DNA from 2 places in the Xanthobacter pseudotagetidis genome. Region 1 is predicted to be linked to the other one. Evidence: riboswitches for the same ligand, from Rfam matches in the RefSeq annotation. Region 1 holds a riboswitch; the other holds the start of a gene.
What was found. Region 1 has a riboswitch for thiamine pyrophosphate ahead of thiO (glycine oxidase ThiO). Riboswitches for the same ligand answer to the same signal wherever they lie in the genome.

Region 1 (3,202 bases):
CGGTGCCGATCATGGAGCCGAGCGGCATCACGGTGGCGGCGCCGAGGTCGGCGAGCTTCTGGCAGGTGACGGGATCGTCGTTGCAGTAGGGCAGCACGACGAAGCCGCGGCTCACCAGCTCCTCGGTGGCCTTCAGCAGCTCTTCCACGTTGGGATAGAGCAGCTCCCGGTCGCCGATCACCTCCAGCTTCACCCAGTCGGTCTCCAGCGCCTCGCGGGCCAGCTCGGCGGTGAGGATGGCGTCCTTCGCGGTCTGGCATCCGGCGGTGTTGGGCAGGATGTGGACCCGGCCGGCGAGCAGGTCGGTCAGGCTCTCCTCGTAGCCGGCGAGGCTGATGCGGCGGATCGAGGCGGTCGCCATCTGCGCGCCGGAGGCCTCCAGCGCATCCAGGAACACCTTCTGGTTCGGATAGCCGGCGGTGCCGAGGAACAGGCGCGAGGTGAAGCTGCGCCCGGCGATGACGAGGGGATCGTTGAACTCGGTCATGGTTGTTCTCGTTCTTTCCTGCGCGAAGCGCTCCCTCCCCGGAGCGCCTGGGGGGTCAGCCCCCCTGCTTCGCCTCGATGATCTCCACCTGGTCGCCGGCCGCAAGCCGGGTCTCGCCCCAGGCGCGGCGCGGCACCACGGCGCCGTTGAGCGCCACCGCGATGCCCTTGCGGCCGTCCTCCACGCCCTTCTCGCGCAAAAGCTCCGCGACGGTGGCGACGGGGTGCCGCTCCGGCGCGCCGTTCACCTTCAGGGCGAGCGTCATGGCCGTCACTCCGCCGCCGCGCGCGGGGCGAAGCGCGACGCCGTGAACGGCGCCGCCACCGCGTCCATGCGGCCGTCGAGGATCTGGGAGACGATGGCATCGGTCGTCACCGGCAGCAGCAGGATGCCGTTGCGGTGGTGGCCGGTGGCGTAGACGAGGCCCTCCACCTCGGCGCTCGGGCCGAGGATCGGCGCGTCGTCGCGGCTGCCGGGGCGGAAGCCCACCCACTGCTCGATGATCGGCAGCTCCTCCAGGGTCGGCAGCGCGCGCCAGGCATTGGTGAGCAGCGCCAGCAGGCCGCCGGCGGTGAGCGAGGTGTCGAAGCCCTTCTCCTCGGTGGTGGCGCCGATGATGAGCCGGCCGTCGCGGCGCGGCACCAGATAGGCGCCGGGCGCCCACAGGACGTGGGTGAGGATCGGCGCCGCCGGGTCCATCTGCAGCGCCAGCATCTGGCCCTTGATGGGCCGCACCGGCAGGGGCGCCGCCGGGGCCGTGCCGATGCCGCGGCTCCAGGCGCCGGCGGCGAGCACCGCCACGTCGGCGCCGTGGAGCGCGCCGCCCGCCACCACGCCGGTGACGCGGCCGGACGCGGCCTCGATCCGCTCCGCCGGCAGGCCCTCGTGGAGCCCGACGCCGGCGGCGAGCGCCGCCGCCTTCAGTGCCGCGGCCACCTTGCGGTTGTCCACCTGGTGGTCTTCCGGCGTCAGGATCGCGCCCGCCACCTTGGCCGCGAGATAGGGCTCGCGCCGACGCACCTCGGCGCCGCCGAGCCATTCCACCGGCAGGCCGAGGGAGGTCTGGAGCGCGTGGAGATGCCGCAGCCGCGCGAGGTCGTCGGCGGTGAGGGCGATGGAGAGCGTGCCCTCCGTGCGCAGGTCGACGCCCGTGCCCGTCTCCTGCTCCAGCTCAGCGGCGAAGGCGGGCCAGAGCGCCTGGCTCGCGCGGTTGAGCGCGAGCAGGACATGCTCGCCGGGCTCGGCCTCGGCGCAGGCGGCGAGCATGCCGGCGGCGGCATGGGTGGCGCCCCGGCCGGCCTCGCCGGCCTCGAACACATCCACCGGGCAGCCTGCCTTGGCGAGCCGCCAGGCGATGGCGAGCCCGATGACGCCGCCGCCGACGATGGCGACGCGCGGGCACGATTCCTTCATCCGCGCCGGGCTGGCGGCGGTTTCGGACGAAGACGATGCGAAGGTCGATAAGCTCGCGCTCATCGGCATCTCCCTACGCTGGCATGATCCAGACAGGTTCGATGGGTATGATCTCAGCCGTGCACGTGCACGGCACCCCAGGCCGTATGCGCATTATCCATCGCCGCAGCCCCGCGCGCAAGGCCCTGAGCCGGCTCGCACCCACGCAAGGCGTGGATGCTCCGATCACGTCGGAGCATGACGGCGGATACGTCCTGATGCGGACTCGACACCCGTTGATGTTCCCTTTATGTTCTGAAAGATCAAATCCAGGGAGAACCGCCAGTGAAGCTCTATTGGGCGCCCCATAGCCGGGCCTTTCGCGTGCTGTGGATGCTGGAGGAGGCCGGGGTTGCCTATGAGCGGGCGCTGGTCGACATCCGCAACGGCGCCCAGGACACGCCGGCTTTCCGCGCCGTCAATCCCATGGGCAAGGTTCCGGCGCTGACCGATGGCGAAGCGCGCCTCGCCGAGAGCGCCGCCATCTGCGCCTACGTGGCTGAGCGCGTGCCGGAAGCCGGCCTCGCCCCGGCCCTGGGCGATCCGGCGCGCGGGCGCTATCTGCAATACCTGTTCTTCTCGGCCGGCTGCATGGAGCCGGCCTTCGTGCAGAAGATGATGGGTGTGAGCCTGCCCAAGTCGAGCGCCGGCTGGGGCAGCTTCGACCTGGTGATGGAGGTGGTGGACGCGGCGCTGACGCCCGGTCCCTATCTGCTGGGGGAGCAGTTCACCGCCGCCGACGTGATGCTGGGCTCCGACGTGTGGTACGGCATCGGCCTGCTCAAGGTGATCGATCCCACCCCGGCCATGGTCGCCTATGTGGAGCGCCTCACGGCGCGCCCCGCCTTCAAGAGGGCGCAGGAGATCGAGGCCGCGGCGCTGGCCGCAGCGGCGGGCTGAGGCCAGGCGCCGGGCCGGCGCTTCCGGGGCCGCGCCCGCACGGCTGCGTCTTCTGGCCGGTGCGGACAGGCCTTTGCGGTCTAGGCGGGATCGACATTCAGGATTCCCAGCGCGCTGAAATGCTGATTCATAGGGAACCGTGTTTTCCGCACGGAGCCCCGGCATGGCCGCGAAACGGTATGAATTGAGCGACGCTCAATGGGAGAAGATCGCGCCGCTGTTGCCCGGCAAGGCGACGGATCCCGGGCGGACGGGCTCGGATAACCGCTTGTTCGTCAACGGGTGTCTTTGGGTTCTACGGTCCGGCGCGCACTGGTGCGACCTGCCCGAGCGCTATGGCCGCTGGAAGAGCATCCACAAGCG
Region 2 (3,202 bases), 820 kb from region 1:
CACCTGGCCGAGAATGTCGCCGAGGCCGCCCGGCAGGCCACCGGCCCCGCCGCCCTGCTGGCCGCCGCCGAGCGCGCTCTGGAGGATCTGCTCCAGGGGGCTGCCGCCCGCGCCGCTGGCGGCCGGCCCCGCGCCGGCCCCGCGCACGCTGCCGCCGCCGAGCGCCGCGCCCAAGAGCTGACCCAGCAGGCTTCCTGCATCCGATGCCATGGCACCCTCCATTGAAAGAACGAGCGAAACCGCTCGGTACGCTCGCACGCCCAGATGACAGGCGCGCGGCAATTCCAGTTCCCCTGGTCCGGCTCACATAGCACGTTCCGCGCGCGGGCCGAATGGCGCCGCCGCGCCACCGGTCAGACCGCGACCGCGGCCTTGATGTGGGGATGGGGATCGTAGCCATCGAACGCCACGTCCTGGTAGCGGAAGGCGAACAGGTCGGTGACCTCGCGGTTCAGCACCAGCCGCGGCAGCGCGCGGGGGGGACGAGACAGCTGCTCGCGCGCCTGGTCGAGATGGTTGAGGTAGAGGTGCGCGTCGCCGAGCGTATGGACGAAGTCCCCCGGCTTCAGCCCGGTCACCTGCGCCACCATGTGGGTAAGCAGCGCATAGGAGGCGATGTTGAACGGCACGCCCAGGAACACGTCCGCCGAGCGCTGGTAGAGCTGGCAGGAGAGCCTGCCGTCCGCGACTGCGAACTGGAACAGGCAGTGGCAGGGCGGCAGCGCCATCTTCGGCACGTCCGCGGGGTTCCAGGCGGTGACGATCAGGCGCCGGCTGTCGGGATTGCGCCGGATGTCGGCGACCACCTGCGCGATCTGGTCGATCACCCCGCCCTCGGGGGTGGGCCAGGAGCGCCACTGGTGCCCGTAGACCGGCCCGAGCTCGCCGTTTGCGTCCGCCCAATCGTCCCAGATGGAGACGCCGTTTTCCTTGAGATACCGGATGTTGGTGTCGCCGGCGAGGAACCACAGCAGCTCGTGGACGATGGACTTGAGGTGCAGCTTCTTCGTCGTCACCAGGGGGAAGCCCTCGGTGAGGTCGTAGCGCGACTGGTGCCCGAACACGCTGAGCGTGCCGGTGCCGGTGCGGTCGTCCTTGCGCACGCCCTCGTCGAGGATGCGCTTCAGGAGGTCATGGTATTGGCGCACGCTCTCACGTCCAGGGAATCGGGAACGGGACATAAGTCTAGGCCCGGGCGATGCAAGGGCCAACGATGCATCCCCCTTATGCCCGGTTTCCAAGGGAGCATCGCAGCGGCGTTTCTGGGCTGCGAGCCGGCATTGTGCGACGCAGCGTTGACATTGGCCTTTGGTCTACCTCACACTTGATCCGTTCCAAGGGGGGCCCCGGAAGGGGCTGAGATTTCGCACGGCCGCCGCCTCTGGGCTGCGGCCACCGCGTTGACCCTTTGAACCTGATCCGGGTCATACCGGCGAAGGGATCGGAACCCCGTGCCTGCGGACGTCCTGAAGAGTCCGCCGCGCGCCGTCTCCTGAAGCTCGAATCCCGGGTCTCGCTGGAAGCGCAAGCTTGAAGGAGATCCGCATGCTCGACGAAAGCTCGACCTCGTCTTTGAAGGTCACCACCGGCCCCCTGGCCTCATCCCGCAAGGTCCATGTGGGCGCCGCGCGGCCCGACGTGCGCGTCGCCATGCGCGAGATCGCCATCTCGGACCCGAGCGAGAAGCCGCTCAAGGTCTACGACACCTCCGGCCCCTACACCGACCCCGAGGCGGTGATCGACCTCACCAAGGGCCTGCCGCAGCTGCGCGCCCAGTGGATTCGCGAGCGCGGCGACGTGGAGGAGGTGGCGGGCCGTCAGGTCAAGCCCGAGGACAACGGCCTGAAGGACGGCCAGTCCTCGACGCTGCCGCAGTTCGACCTCACCGGCCGCAGCCCGCTGCGGGCCAAGGCGGGCAGGCGCCCGACCCAGATGGCCTATGCGCGGGCCGGCATCATCACGCCGGAGATGGAATACGTGGCCGCCCGCGAGAACCTCGCGCGCGCCAACGGCGGCGCCCATCCGCATCACCAGGCCATGGGCCTCGGCGCCACGATCCCGGCCGACATCACCCCCGAGTTCGTGCGCCAGGAGGTGGCCCGCGGGCGCGCCATCATCCCCAACAACATCAACCACCCCGAGACCGAGCCGATGGCCATCGGCCGGAACTTCCTGGTGAAGATCAACGCCAATATCGGCAATTCCGCCGTGACCTCGGGCGTCGCCGAGGAGGTGGACAAATTGGTGTGGGCGATCCGCTGGGGCGCCGACACGGTGATGGATCTCTCTACGGGCAAGAACATCCACACCATCCGCGAATGGATCATGCGCAATTCGCCGGTGCCGATCGGCACCGTGCCGATCTACCAGGCGCTGGAGAAGGTGAACGGCGTCGCCGAGGACCTCACCTGGGAGATCTTCCGCGACACGGTGATCGAGCAGGCCGAGCAGGGCGTCGACTACATGACGGTCCATGCCGGCGTGCGGCTGCCCTACGTTCCGCTCACCGCCAACCGGGTGACCGGCATCGTCTCGCGCGGCGGCTCGATCATGGCCAAGTGGTGCCTCGCCCACCACAAGGAGAGCTTCCTCTACGAGAATTTCGAGGAGCTGTGCGAGATCCTCGCCCAGTATGACGTCGCCTTCTCGCTCGGCGACGGCCTGCGCCCCGGCTCCATCGCCGACGCCAACGACGCCGCCCAGTTCGCCGAGCTGGAGACGCTGGGCGAGCTCACCGAGATCGCCTGGAAGTACGACTGCCAGGTGATGATCGAGGGGCCCGGCCACGTGCCGCTGCACCTGATCCGCGAGAACGTGGAGAAGCAGCTCAAGGTCTGCCACGAGGCGCCCTTCTACACCCTCGGCCCGCTGGTGACGGACATCTCCCCCGGCTACGACCACATCTCCTCCGCCATCGGCGCGGCGATGATCGGCTGGTTCGGCACGGCGATGCTCTGCTACGTGACGCCGAAGGAGCATCTGGGCCTGCCGGACCGCGACGACGTGAAGGCGGGCGTGATCTCCTACAAGATCGCCGCCCACGCCGCCGACCTCGCCAAGGGCCACCCGGCGGCGCGCATCCGCGACGACGCGCTCTCGCGCGCCCGCTTCACCTTCCGCTGGCGCGACCAGTTCGCGCTCTCCCTCGACCCGGAGACGGCGGAGCGCTTCCACGACGAGACGCTTCCCGCCGAGGGCGCCA

Region 2: another riboswitch for thiamine pyrophosphate. It lies ahead of thiC (phosphomethylpyrimidine synthase ThiC); the one in region 1 lies ahead of thiO (glycine oxidase ThiO).

The regions. Positions count from the first base shown of each region.
Region 1 is NZ_CM195534.1:1,710,207-1,713,408, forward strand. Features, by position in the region: gene V5F67_RS07865 (thiazole synthase) at 1-487, opposite strand, end outside; gene thiS (sulfur carrier protein ThiS) at 543-752, opposite strand; gene thiO (glycine oxidase ThiO) at 758-1,963, opposite strand; TPP riboswitch at 1,952-2,050, opposite strand; gene V5F67_RS07880 (glutathione S-transferase family protein) at 2,225-2,839, shown strand; partial or broken gene V5F67_RS07885 (IS5 family transposase) at 3,003-3,202, shown strand, end outside.
Region 2 is NZ_CM195534.1:2,530,549-2,533,750, forward strand. Features, by position in the region: gene V5F67_RS11540 (tellurite resistance TerB family protein) at 1-210, opposite strand, end outside; gene V5F67_RS11545 (thymidylate synthase) at 354-1,148, opposite strand; TPP riboswitch at 1,328-1,458, shown strand; gene thiC (phosphomethylpyrimidine synthase ThiC) at 1,546-3,202, shown strand, end outside.